4 regions of the Delftia sp. SD018 genome follow, and region 1 is predicted to be linked to each of the others. Evidence: predicted binding sites of a transcription regulator. Region 1 holds the regulator's gene; each other region holds the start of a gene.
What was found. Region 1 encodes FNR, which switches genes on or off when oxygen is low (the NO sensors DNR and NnrR bind a similar motif). Its sites were predicted from a motif close to TTGATNNNNATCAA; they were not measured.
Positions count from the first base shown of each region.

Region 2: cyoA (ubiquinol oxidase subunit II) is a predicted target of FNR. The motif match lies at 1,671-1,684, and genes of this name have one in related genera.
Region 3: adhP (alcohol dehydrogenase AdhP) is a predicted target of FNR. The motif match lies at 2,169-2,182, and genes of this name have one in related genera.
Region 4: clpB (ATP-dependent chaperone ClpB) is a predicted target of FNR. The motif match lies at 1,449-1,462, and genes of this name have one in related genera.

Region 1 covers NZ_JADDRN010000010.1:24,158-27,502, reverse strand. The annotation lists gene ccoG (cytochrome c oxidase accessory protein CcoG) at 1-872, shown strand, start outside; gene INR38_RS11990 (FixH family protein) at 930-1,244, shown strand; gene INR38_RS11985 (hypothetical protein) at 1,424-1,711, shown strand; gene fnr (fumarate/nitrate reduction transcriptional regulator Fnr) at 1,793-2,512, opposite strand; gene hemN (oxygen-independent coproporphyrinogen III oxidase) at 2,675-3,345, shown strand, end outside.
Region 2 covers NZ_JADDRN010000024.1:9,188-12,532, forward strand. The annotation lists gene cyoB (cytochrome o ubiquinol oxidase subunit I) at 1-463, opposite strand, end outside; gene cyoA (ubiquinol oxidase subunit II) at 530-1,576, opposite strand; gene INR38_RS21440 (MFS transporter) at 1,875-3,212, shown strand; gene INR38_RS28775 (hypothetical protein) at 3,269-3,345, opposite strand, start outside.
Region 3 covers NZ_JADDRN010000017.1:112,853-116,197, forward strand. The annotation lists gene INR38_RS17810 (MATE family efflux transporter) at 1-1,014, shown strand, start outside; gene adhP (alcohol dehydrogenase AdhP) at 1,078-2,106, opposite strand; gene rimO (30S ribosomal protein S12 methylthiotransferase RimO) at 2,257-3,345, opposite strand, start outside.
Region 4 covers NZ_JADDRN010000004.1:202,754-206,098, reverse strand. The annotation lists gene INR38_RS06930 (EamA family transporter) at 1-411, opposite strand, end outside; gene INR38_RS06925 (AraC family transcriptional regulator) at 516-1,424, shown strand; gene clpB (ATP-dependent chaperone ClpB) at 1,558-3,345, shown strand, end outside.

The DNA of each region.
Region 1 (3,345 bases):
TGGGCGGTGAGCTGCTGGCGCTGCAGGGCAGCTGGCAGATGTTCTGGGTGCTGTTCTACGGCTTTGCCACCTATGGCAACGCGGGCTACATGCGCGAGCAGGTCTGCAAGTACATGTGCCCCTATGCGCGCTTTCAGAGCGCCATGTTCGACCGGGACACCATGATCGTCAGCTACGACACGGGCCGGGGCGAGCCGCGTGCGCCGCGCACCAAGAAGGTGGACTACAAGGCCCAGGGCCTGGGCGACTGCATCGACTGCAAGATGTGCGTGCAGGTCTGCCCCGTGGGCATCGACATCCGCAACGGTCTGCAATACGAATGCATTGGCTGCGGCCTGTGCATAGACGCCTGCAATTCCATCATGGACAAGATGGAGTACCCGCGCGGCCTGATCCGCCTGACCACGCAGAACGCCATGGCCGGCCTGTGGCGGCGTGCCCAGGTGCTGCGCCGCATCTTCCGTCCGCGCGTGCTGATCTACTCGGCCGTGCTGATCGGCTTGAGCGTGGTCATGATCGTGAGCCTGGCGTTGCGCCAGTCGGTCAAGGTGGACGTGATCCGCGACCGCGCCTCGCTGTCGCGCATCGTGGCGGGCGGCAAGCTGGAGAATGTCTACCGCCTGCAGATCATGAATGCCACCGAGCAGGCCCAGCGCTACCGCATCAGCGCCCACGGCCTCGATGGGCTGGAGCTGGCGTCCGAGCAGGAAGTCGAGGTCGGCCCGGCCGAGACGCGCGGCATTGCGGCGCGCCTGCAGATTCCCTACGGTTCGGCCGAGCCGGGCTCGCACACCGTATTCTTCGATATCGATGCCGTGCATTCGGGCGCGGGACGCGCGTCCGAAAAGGCCGTCTTCCTGGTGCCCCGGTGATGTTCCTGGCAGGCGCGGCACGGTCCGCGCCTGCCGCCTGAAAGAAAGAGGTTTCCCATGTCTTCCAGTCCCGCAGTGTCCGCGCCCGCGCAGGCTCCCTCGCACCCCGACGCCGGCAAGCCCTGGTGGAGGTTCGGCCATGTCTGGCTGGTGGTGGCCGGCCCGGCGGCCGTGGTGGTCGCTGCCGTGATCACGGCCATCATCGCCATCAACGGCGCCGATCCCGTGATCGACCCCGACTACTACCGCAACGGCATCACGATCAACGAGCGTGCCGATGGCGTGCGCGAAGTGCCCAAGAGCATGGCGCCCGCCGTCACCGGCCGCAACCATGCGGCCACGCCCGCGCACGATCACCCCACCGACCGCTGATCGCCGTGCACCCCTGCAAGAGGCCGCAGTCGCGGCCTTTTTGCATGGCGGATCGCATCTCCGGCATGCGCGACGGGTGAGGGTTTCCTACAGGCGTGCAGGGCGCTGCGGGGCTTGGCGCCATGCGTTGGCGCGGCGCACAATGAAGGCGACCCCTCGACAGCACAAGGAGATCGCTGATGTTGGCCCAACGCTGGATGTGGATTGCCTGGCCTGCCTTTCTGGCAGCCGCCGTGATGGAGATGCTGGTTTTTGCCTTTGTGGACCCGCTGGAGCTGCATTGGCTCGGCGACCTGGGCTGGTCGCGCCAGGGCATCTACACGCTGGCCTTCTTCGCCTTCTGGGGCGTGACCATGCTCTCCAGCCTGATGACCACCATGCTGGGCCGCTCGGCCCGCGATCTCAATGACGGCGTGGTCTCCGAGCCCGACCCGGACCTGGCCATGCAGGGGCTGGGGCGGGACTGATCGAGAGCCCGCCGCAATGAACAAGGCCCGCTGTCGCGGGCCTTGTTCATTGGCGGACGAATGCTTGCCGCCCTTGCAGCCTCACTGGCACTGCTGGCTGTTGACGATGCGCTTGAGCGCCTCCGTGTCCAGGATGCGCAGATGGCGCTGGCGCACCTCGATGATGTTGTCGTCCGCGAACTTGGAGAAGGTGCGGCTCACCGTCTCCAGCTTCAGGCCCAGGTAGCTGCCGATTTCCTCGCGCGTCATGCGCAGCACCAGTTCGGACTTGGAAAAGCCCCGTGCATGCAGGCGCTGCACCAGGTTGAGCACGAAGGCGGCCAGGCGCTCCTCGGCGCGCATGCTGCCCAGCAGCAGCATCACGCCGTGCTCGCGCACGATCTCGCGGCTCATGACCTTGTGCACATGGTTTTGCAGGGCCGTGACCTCGCGCGACAGGTCTTCCAGCTTGTCGAAGGGCATGACGCAGACTTCGGCGTCTTCCAGCGCGACGGCATCGCAGGTGTGGTGGTCGTTGACGATGCCGTCCAGGCCGATGATCTCGCCGGCCATCTGAAAGCCTGTGACCTGGTCGCGTCCGTCCTCGGTGGCCACGCAGGTCTTGAAGAAGCCGGTGCGGATGGCGTACAGCGAGGTGAATGTCTCGCCGTTGCGAAACAGCAGGCCTCCGCGCTTGACCTTGCGGCGCGTGGCCACGATGTCGTCGATGCGCTGCATCTGCTCGGCATCCAGGCCCATGGGCATGCACAGTTCGCGCAGGTTGCAGTTGGAGCAGGAGGCTTTGATGGTCTGAAGGTTCATGGAGTGATAAACATCAGCGGCACACAGCGTGCCGGCGGTGACCTCGTGGATTGCGATGAGTTGGATCAAATTGTCGCAGCAGTCCCTCAAACAACTCTTGATATGAGTCAAGGACATGACCGATGTGCTGCGGCACAGTCGAGGTATTAGAGGAAAAAACCCATGACCGCTGTCACCCCAGAGCTGCTGCGTCGCTTTGACGTACCGGGGCCCCGATACACCTCGTTCCCTACCGCCGACCGCTTTGTCGAGGCCTTTGGTGCAGAGGACTATATCCTGGCGCTGCAACAACGCAAATCGAGTACCGCAGCGCGTGCCACGCCTTTGTCGCTGTATGTGCACGTGCCCTTTTGCGAGTCGCTTTGCTACTACTGCGCCTGCAACAAGATCGTGACGCGCCACCACGATCGCGCTGCCGTCTACCTGGACTACCTGGCGCGCGAGATGGCCTTGCATACGGCCCATTGCGGCAAGGGCCAGACCGTCAGCCAGCTGCACCTGGGCGGCGGCACGCCCACCTTCTTCTCCGACGACGAGCTGCGCACGCTGATGGGCCTGTTGCGCGAGCATTTCAAGCTGGAGCCGGGTGGCGAGTATTCCATCGAGGTCGATCCGCGCACCGTCAGCGTCGAGCGCCTGGCCGTGCTCAAGGAGCTGGGCTTCAACCGCCTGAGCTTCGGTGTGCAGGACTTCGACGAACAGGTGCAGATCGCCGTGCACCGCGTGCAGCCGGCAGAGCAGGTGTTCGAGCTGGTGGCGGCCGCGCGGCAGTTGGGCTTTGCCTCCATCAACGTGGACCTGATCTACGGCCTGCCCAAGCAGACGCCCGAATC
Region 2 (3,345 bases), on a different contig from region 1:
TCAGGAACGGGAAGGACACGTCGCGGGCGCCGATCTGCAGCGGCACCAGATAGTTCATCAGGCCGGTCACGAAGGGCATGGCCACGAAGAAGATCATGATCACGCCGTGGGCCGTGAAGATCTGGTCGTAGTGGTGCGGAGGCAGGTAGCCCAGGTTGTCGCCGAAGGCCATGGCCTGCTGCAGGCGCATCATCAGCGCGTCGGCAAAGCCGCGCAGCAGCATGACCAGACCGAGGATCATGTACATGATGCCGATCTTCTTGTGGTCGATGCTGCACAGCCAGTCGCGCCACAGCGGGCCCCACAGGCGGAACTTGGTGAGCAGGCCCAGCACGGCAAGGCCGCCGAGCACCACGGCGATGAAGGTCGCCAGCACGATGGGCTCATGCGCCATCGGGATGGAGTCCCAAGTGATGCGTCCCAGCAGCCAGTGGGCCTGTGCCGGGGAGGTATGTTCAGACATATCGAGTCTCTTAGGTCGTGATGGGAGCGGGCGGCGGTCTGGCCGTCGTCCGCGTCCGCTAACTGCTTATTGCTGCGCAGCGGCTGCGGAGCCGTCGCGCTGGTCCAGGAAGGCCACGACGCGGTCGGCGTTTTGCACCGTGCACACATCCTGGGGCAGGTTCATGCCCACGGCCTTGAGATAGGCTTCGCCGCCGGCAGCGTCGATGGCCATCATGTGATGCATGCACATCTTGCCTTCTTCGACACAGCGGTTGAGCACCTTGTCGTACAGGCCTTCGTCCACCGTGGCGAAGCGCTCGACCGGGTTGCGCTCGCTGGGCTTGACCAGGTTCAGGTAGGTATCGCGCGTCAGGGCCTTGCCTTCGGACTTGGCCTTGGCAACCCACTGATCGAACTCTTCGTTGCTCAGGCCATGGAACTTGAACGTCATGCCCGAGAAGCCGGCGCCGCTGTAGTGCGATGCTAGGCCGTGGAACACGCCGGGCTTGTTGATCACGGCGTTCAGCTCGGTCTGCATGCCGGGCATGGCATAGATCATGCCGGCCAGGTCAGGCACGTAGAAGGAGTTCATCGTCGAGGTGGCGGTCAGCTTGAAGTGGATGGGACGATCCACGGGAGCGGCCAGCTCGTTGACGGTGGCGATGCCTTTTTCAGGGATGAAGAACAGCCACTTCCAGTCCATGGCCACGACCTGCACCTCCAGCGGCTTGACATCGGTGCTCAGCGGCTTGGTGGCCGAGACGCGGTCCAGCGGACGGTAGGGGTCCAGCTTGTGGGTGCTGATCCAGGTGATGGCGCCCAGCGCGATGATGATCATCAGCGGCACGGACCAGATCACCAGCTCCAGCGTGGTGGAGTGGTGCCATTCGGGGTCGTAGTGGGCCTCGGTGTTCGACTGGCGGTATTTCCAGGCGAAAAGCAGCGTGAGGATGATCACCGGGATGATGATGATCAGCATCAGCAAGGTGGCCGTGACCACCAGGTTGCCTTGCTGCGCGGCGATGTCGCCGGCGGGGTTGAGCACGACGGCTTTGCTGCAGCCAGTGAGACTGGCTGTCAAAGCGGCCGCGGTGAGCCACGCAGGCCCACGGAGTTCCTTGATTTTTAGCATGCTAGGGGCGCAACAAGAGCGCGTTTACATAGAAACGCGGATTACAAGATCCGGGCAAATGTATTACGAAGTATAAATTTGTCCATTGGACATTTTGTCCAACGTCAAGGAGAACCCGGGAACTTTCTGCTACCTGGGCGGGTGCACGGCAGGTGCCTGGCGGTCCGGAGGCCGCATTTTCGCGTCGCGCGCAGCAGGACAAACACCGAGGCCGGTCGAGGTGGAAACCGCCTTGCGCCAGATCAAGCGAGGGCGTAGAACAGAGCTGTCAGTGAGACGAGACAAGGAGCATCCATCTATGAGCGGCCTCGACACAACTGCAAGCTTCCCCGGCGGAAGCTATGAGAGCAAAGAATCTCTGTCCCGCGCCGACACCCACGAAGATGTCACGCCCAACGAAATCGCCGTCGGCGTGATCATCGGGCGATCCTCGGAGTACTTCGACTTCTTCGTGTTCGGCATCGCTTGCGTGCTGGTCTTCCCGGCACTGCTGTTTCCCTACCTTTCCAAGCTCGACGGCACGCTGATGTCGTTCGCCATCTTCTCGCTGGCCTTCGTGGCCCGGCCGCTGGGCACGGCGCTGTCCATGGCCGTGCAGCGGCGCTGGGGGCGGGCGACCAAGCTGACGCTGGCGCTGTTTCTGCTGGGCGTGTGCACCGTGGGCATGGCCTTCCTGCCCAGCTACCAGCAGGCGGGGGTGAATGCCATCATCGTGCTGGCGCTGCTGCGCATAGGTCAGGGCATTGCGCTTGGCGGCTCGTGGGACGGCCTGCCGTCGCTGCTGGCCATGTCGGCGCCCAAGAACCGGCGGGGCTGGTATTCGATGATGGGCCAGTTGGGCGCGCCGCTGGGCTTCGTGCTCGCGGCAGGGCTGTTTGCCTTCATCTACGCCCATGTGGGAGCCGACGAGTTCCTCAGCTGGGGCTGGCGCTATCCCTTCTGCGTGGCCTTTGCCATCAACGTCGTGGCACTGTTTGCCCGGCTGCGCCTGGTCGTGGGCCAGTCCTACACCGAACTGCTGCAGCAGCGTGAGCTGGAGCCCATGGGCGTGCTGCCGCTGATGCGCGACGAGGGACGCAACGTGGTGATCGGCGCGTTTGCCGCCCTGGCCAGCTTTGCGCTGTTCCACCTGGTGACCATCTTCCCGCTGTCCTGGATCTCGCTGTACTCGGACCAGTCGGTGACCCATGTGCTCGGGGTGCAGATCGTGGGCGCCTTCTGTGCGGCTGCCGCCATCATGGTCTCGGGCTGGCTGGCCGACCGTGTGGGCCGGCGCAACACGCTGGGCACCATGGCCTGCCTGATCGGCATCTTCAGCTTCCTGGCGCCCTGGCTGCTGGGCAGCGGAACGATGGGGAACAACGTGTTCATCATCGTCGGCTTCATCCTGCTGGGCCTGTCCTATGGCCAGGCGGCAGGCACGGTGACGTCCAACTTCCCCTCACGCTATCGCTACACGGGTGCTGCGCTGTCCTCGGACATGGCCTGGCTGGTGGGTGCGGCATTCGCTCCGCTGGTGGCCCTGGGCGTGTCCTCGCGCTTTGGACTGGTGGCGCTGGGGATCTATCTGCTGTCGGGTGCGCTGTGCACGCTGGCGGCGCTGGGCATCAACCGCGCCATCGAGACGCGCGACTGAACGGGCGCAGCAAATCAAAGGCCGGCTCTGCCGGCCTTTTTCGTTGTGACTTCGCCTCAGGGGTTTTCACCGTAGCGCTGCTTGAAGTCGAATTCGAGCCTGTCGCAGTCCTGCACCGATTCAAACTGCTGCG
Region 3 (3,345 bases), on a different contig from region 1:
CCGCTGATGCGGTTGCTGGGCACGCCGCCCGACATCATGGAGCAGGCCACGCTGTACTCGCGCATCGTGCTGCTGGGCATGCCGGGGCTGTTCGTGTTCCTGCTGGCCACCTCGCTGCTGCGCGGCGTGGGCGACACGGTCTCGCCCATGCTGGCCCTGCTGATCTCCACGGGCACGGGCCTGGCCTGCACCCCGGCGCTGATCGCGGGCTGGGCCGGCCTGCCGCGCCTGGGCGTGGCCAGCGCGGGCGTGTCCATGATCCTGGGCTTCACCCTGGCGCTGGCCTGGCTGGGCTGGCGGCTGCGCCGCATCGGCAGTCCGCTGGCGCCCAACGCCGCGCTGTGGAAGGCCATGCGCATTGACCGAACCCTGCTCAAGAGCATCCTGCGCGTGGGCATTCCCACGGGCGTGCAGATGATTGCCTCGTCCATGGCCGGGCTGGTCGTCGTGTCGCTGGTCAACGGCTTCGGCTCCAGCGCCACGGCCGCCTACGGCGCGGTCAACCAGATCAACTCGTTTGCGCAGTTTCCCGTGATCTCGGTCGCCATCACGGCCTCCATCCTCGGAGCCCAGGCCATCGGCGCGGGCCGCAGCGAGCGCCTGGGAGCCATCACGGCCACGGCCATCCGCATGAACCTGGCATTGGGCGCCGCCCTGGCCCTGATCGGCAGCCTGTTCGCACGGCCGCTGCTGGGCATGTTCATCACCGACGAGCAGGTGCTGGTGCTGGCCATCGAGCTGCTGTACATCGTGCTGTGGAGCGGCCTGCTGCTGGGCTGCTTCATCGCCCTGTCGTCCATCATGCGCGCCAGCGGCGATGTGGTCATTCCCACGGCCATCACCATCACAGTGCTCGCCGTGCTGGAGCTGCCCATGGCCTGGTGGCTGAGCCGCAGCTTCGGGCTGATGGGGATCTGGATGGCGCTTCCGCTGTCCTACACCCTGACGCTGTGCCTTCAGACCGCCTACTACAAGCTGGTCTGGAAGAAGCGCCCCATCCGCCGCATGGTGTAAGGCGTGCGCCATGCAAAACAGGCTTCCCGAGGGAAGCCTGTTTTTTTGGGAGAGGGCAAGGCGTCAGGCGTTCAGGTCCAGCACCACGCGCCCTTCGATCTTGCCTTCATGCATGCGCGCGAAGATGTCGTTGATGTTCTCCAGCCGGTCTGTGGACACGGTGGCCTTGACCTTGCCCATGGCCGCGAAGTCCAGCGACTCCTGCAGGTCCAGCCGCGTGCCCACGATGGAGCCGCGCACGGTCACGCCGCTGAGCACCATGTTGAAGATGGGCAGCGGGAAGCTGCCGGGCGGCAGGCCGTTGAGCGACACCGTGCCGCCGCGCCGCACCATGCCCAGCGCCTGCTCGAAGGCCTTGGGCGATACCGCCGTCACCAGGGCGCCGTGTGCGCCGCCGATCTCCTTTTTCAGGTAGGCTGCAGGGTCCGTGGTCATGGCATTGACCGTGACCTGTGCGCCCAGGCGCCTGGCCAGCGCCAGCTTGTCGTCATCCACGTCCACCGCCGCCACATTCAGGCCCATGGCCTTGGCATATTGCACGGCCATGTGGCCCAGGCCGCCGATGCCCGAGATCACCACCCAGTTGCCGGGCTTGGTGTCGGTGACCTTCAGGCCCTTGTAGACGGTGACGCCCGCGCACAGCACGGGTGCGATCTCGATGAGGTCCACGCTGCCGGGCAGCAGGCCCACGAAATTTGCATCGGCCAGCGCGTACTGCGCAAAGCCGCCGTTGACGGAGTAGCCGGTGTTCTTTTGCTGCTCGCACAGCGTCTCCCAGCCGCCCAGGCAATGCTCGCAATGGCCGCAGGCCGTGTACAGCCAGGGAATGCCGACGCGGTCGCCCTCCTTCACATGGGTGACGCCTGCACCCACGGCGGCCACATAGCCCACGCCTTCATGGCCTGGGATGAAAGGCGGATTGGGTTTGACGGGCCAGTCGCCCTGCGCCGCGTGCAGGTCGGTATGGCAGACGCCGCAGGCCTCGATCTTCACCAGCACATGGCCGGGATCGGGCCGGGGCACCTGGACTTCCTCGATGGTGAGCGGCTTGCCAAACTCCCGCACCACGGCGGCCTTCATGGTCCTGTTCATTCGCGCCATCCTTTCTTTGCGTCAAAGTAGGGACAGCATTTCAGCGAAGCGACCTGAACGCCTTGATCAAAATCAGGCCTTGGACCATCAAGGACAAAAAAAGCGGGCAAGGAAAACCTTGCCCGCTTTTCAGGGATGCGAATGCAGGCCTTACACGGGCTGGCCCACCAGGTCGTGACCCTGCGTGCCCACGATGCGCGCCTTCACGAAGTCGCCCACCTTGTAGGTCTTGCTGGCCTTCTCGGGCGGCAGCAGGTGCACCAGGCCATCGATCTCGGGGGCATCGGCATAGCTGCGGCCCACGCCACCCTTCTTGCCCAGGCCCACGGACTTGTCCACCAGCACCTGCATGGTCTGGCCCACGCGCTTTTGCAGGCGCGCAGTGGAAACCTCTTCGGCCACGGCCATGAAGCGCGCGCGGCGCTCCTCGCGCACTTCCAGGGGCAGCATGCCGGGAATCTCGTTGGCGGCAGCGCCTTCGACCGGGCTGTAGGCAAAGCAGCCCGCGCGGTCGATCTGCGCCTCGCGCAGGAACTGCAGCAGGTGCTCGAACTCCTGCTCGGTCTCGCCGGGGAAGCCCGCGATGAAGGTGGAGCGGATCACCAGATCCGGGCAGATTTCGCGCCAGCGCTGCAGGCGCTCCAGGTTCCTCTCGCCGTTGGCGGGGCGCTTCATGCGCTTCAAGACATCGGGATGGCTGTGCTGGAAGGGCACGTCCAGATAGGGCAGCACGCGGCCCGTGGCCATGAACGGAATGATCTCGTCCACGCTGGGGTACGGATAGACATAGTGCAGGCGCACCCAGGCGCCATAGGGCTCGGCGATCTCGGCCAGCGTCTGCACCAGTTCGAGCATGCGCGTCTTGACCGGCTTGCCGTCCCAGAAGCCCGTGCGGTACTTCACATCCACGCCATAGGCCGAGGTGTCCTGGCTGATCACCAGCAGCTCCTTGACGCCGCCCTCGAACAGCGCACGCGCCTCCTTGAGCACATCGCCCACCGGACGCGAAACCAGATCGCCGCGCATGGAAGGGATGATGCAGAAGGTGCAGCGGTGGTTGCAGCCCTCGGAAATCTTCAGGTAGGCGTAGTGCCTGGGCGTGAGCTTGATGCCCGCCTCGCCAAAGGCGCCCGGCACCAGGTCGATGAAGGGATCGTGAGGCTTGGGCAGATGGGTGTGGACGGCGTTCATCACCTCCTGCGTGGCGTGCGGACCGGTGACGGCCAGCACGCTGGGGTG
Region 4 (3,345 bases), on a different contig from region 1:
CTCGGGCCAGAACAGCGCCACCAGGCCTGCAAGGCCAAAGAGGCTGCCGGCCAGCACATGGGGAGCCAGCCTGCGGCCGTGGATGATGCGCGCCAGCAGCGCGTTCCAGAGATTGGAGCTGGAGAACACCACGGCGGCCAGGCCGCTGGCCAGCGTCTCGCTGGCATGCATGAAGCACACGAAGTTGAAGCTGAACAGGCACAGGCCCTGCGCCAGCACGCGCGGCAGCGCCGGGCCGCGGGGCACGCGCAGCTGCCGCGACCAGGCCAGCCAGGCGAACATCAGCACGGCGGCCAGCGCAAAGCGGTAGGCAATGGACAGCTCCACGGGCACGGCGCCCAGCTGCAGCTTCAGGGCGATCCAGGTCGAACCCCAGATCAGCACGACCAGGGCATAGAGGGTGGCAGTCATGGCCGGTGATGATGGCGCCGCAGGCTGGGCGGGCATGGCAGATTCCTGCGGTTTGATGGCCTGGCGCCATGCGTCGGTATGGCTGCGGGACCACAATCGCTGCCATGACGCCCACGCCGCTGCCCGAGCTGCCCTCCAGCCACCTGTGCCAGGTGCTGTCACGCTCCAAGGCCCGGCTGCAGCGGCGCGTGCGCCTGAGCGAAGGGGTGGAGCTGGCCGTCTGGGCCAATGTGGACGACGAGGTGCGCTACTGCCAGCCCGGTCACCACACGCTGTCGGTCTACCTGGCCGGGGGCGAGGGCTCGCAGCTCAAGGCGCGGCCCGAGGCCATGGGGGCGCCGGGGCGCATCTGCATCTTCACGCCAGAGGACGAATCGCACTGGCTGGTGCGCTCGCCCGTGCAGTTCCTGCACCTGTATGTGTCCGACCTGGCCTGGGCGGGGCGCGTGGTCCGCATGCTGGATGCCGAGCCCCGCTCGCGCACCTTGCGTGCGCAGATCTACGGGGATGATCAGGCCTTCCACGCCGGTGCCCGTGCGCTGATGCGGCTGGACTGGCAGGACCCGCAGCAGCAACTGGCGGCCGATGCCATTGGCCAGCAGCTGGTGGACCGGCTGGTGCTGCAGTCCGCCACGCCGCGCCAGCTGCAGGCGCTGCAGCGGCCGCTGGGCGGGCTTTCTGCGGCCATGCGGCGCAGGGTGCTGGCCCATGTCGAGGCGCATCTGCATGACTCCAAGGCCGTGTCGCTGCCGGCACTGGCGAGACAGGCCTGCCTTTCGGAATTCCATTTCGCACGCATGTTCCGCCAGAGCATGGGCTGCACGGTGCACGAATGGGTGCTGCAGCAGCGCCTGGCTCGGGCACGGCGTGCCCTGTCTGCGCGCAACGTGCCGCCGCTGGCAGAGCTGGCGCTGGATTGCGGCTTTTCCAGCGCCAGCCACCTGGGACGCAGCTTCCGGGCGCATTTGGGCGTTACGCCTACGCAGTTCTCGATCTTTCAGCGCAATGCTTGAGAAGGATGGCCGGCCTCGCCGGCCTTGATCTGGCGCAAGCGTCTGTCCTTGCAGGCCGGGCATGGCTTGAAATTTGCCCTGCCGGTATCAGATAAATCGCAATGACCCTGTTTCAGGAGCGAAAAGAAACACCATGCGAATCGACAAACTGACAACCAAGTTCCAGGAAGCCCTGGCCGACGCGCAAACGCTGGCCCTGGGCGGTGACCAATCCAATATCGAACCCCTGCACCTGCTCGTGGCGCTGCTGCGCCAGGACGATGGTCCGCGCTCGCTCTTGCAGCGCGCCGGCGCCAACGTGGGCCAGCTGCAGGCCGCGGCCGAGAAGGCCCTGGCCGATCTGCCGCGCGTGCAGCACCAGGACCAGGTGCAGGTCGGCTCCGAGCTGGGCCGGCTGCTGCAGGCGACCGAGAAGGAAGCCCTCAAGCGCGGCGACCCGTTCATTGCCAGCGAGCTGTTCCTGCTGGCGCTGACCGACAGCAGCGGCTCTTCCACGCGCGCAGGCCAACTGCTCAAGGAAAGCGGCGTGACGCGCTCCAGCCTGGAGTCGGCCATCAACGCCGTGCGCGGCGGCCAGACCATGGACAGCGCCGAAGGCGAAGGCCAGCGCGAGGCCCTCAAGAAATACACCATGGACCTGACCGAGCGCGCGCGCATCGGCAAGCTCGATCCGGTGATCGGCCGCGACGACGAAATCCGCCGCTCCATCCAGGTGCTGCAGCGCCGCAGCAAGAACAACCCCGTGCTGATCGGCGAGCCCGGCGTGGGCAAGACCGCCATTGTCGAGGGCCTGGCCCAGCGCATCGTGGCCGGCGAGGTGCCCGAAAGCCTCAAGAACAAGCGCGTGTTGTCGCTGGACATGGCGGGCCTGCTGGCCGGCGCCAAATACCGTGGCGACTTCGAGGAACGGCTGAAGTCCGTTCTCAAGGAAGTGGCCCAGGAAGAGGGCCGCATCATCCTGTTCATCGACGAGATCCACACCATGGTCGGTGCCGGCAAGGCCGACGGCGCCATGGACGCGGGCAACATGCTCAAGCCGGCCCTGGCGCGCGGCGAGCTGCACTGCATCGGTGCGACCACGCTCGATGAATACCGCAAGTACATCGAAAAGGATGCGGCGCTGGAGCGGCGCTTCCAGAAGGTGCTGGTCGAAGAGCCTTCCGTGGAGGACACCATCGCCATCCTGCGCGGACTGCAGGTGCGCTACGAGGCCCACCACGGCGTGGACATCACCGACCCGGCCATCGTGGCTGCGGCCGAGCTGAGCCACCGCTACATCACCGACCGCTTCCTGCCCGACAAGGCCATCGACCTGATCGACGAGGCGGCGGCCAAGATCAAGATCGAGATCGACTCCAAGCCCGAGGTCATGGACAAGCTCGAGCGCCGCATGATCCAGCTCAAGATCGAGCGCGAGGCCATGAAGAAGGAAAAGGACGAGGCCTCGCAAAAGCGCCTGCAACTGATCGAGGAAGAACTCGGCAGCCTGGAGCGCGAGTACGCCGACCTGGAAGAGGTCTGGAAGAGCGAGAAGGCCAGCGCCCAGGGCTCCGAGCAGATCCGCAAGGAGATCGACCAGATCCGCATCCAGATCGAGGAGCTCAAGCGCAAGGGCGACTTCAACAAGGTGGCCGAGCTGCAGTACGGCAAGCTGCCCTCGCTGGAAAAGCAGCTCAACGAAGCCCAGGCCAACGAGCAGGGGCAGGGCGGCGCGCCCGCCCACAGGTTGCTGCGCACCCATGTCGGCGCCGAGGAAATTGCCGAAGTGGTCAGCCGTGCCACCGGCATTCCCGTGGCCAAGATGATGCAGGGCGAGAAGGACAAGCTGCTGCGCATGGAAGACCGGCTGCATGACCGCGTCGTCGGCCAGGACGAGGCCATCTCGGCCGTGGCCAATGCCATTCGCCGCTCGCGCTCGGGC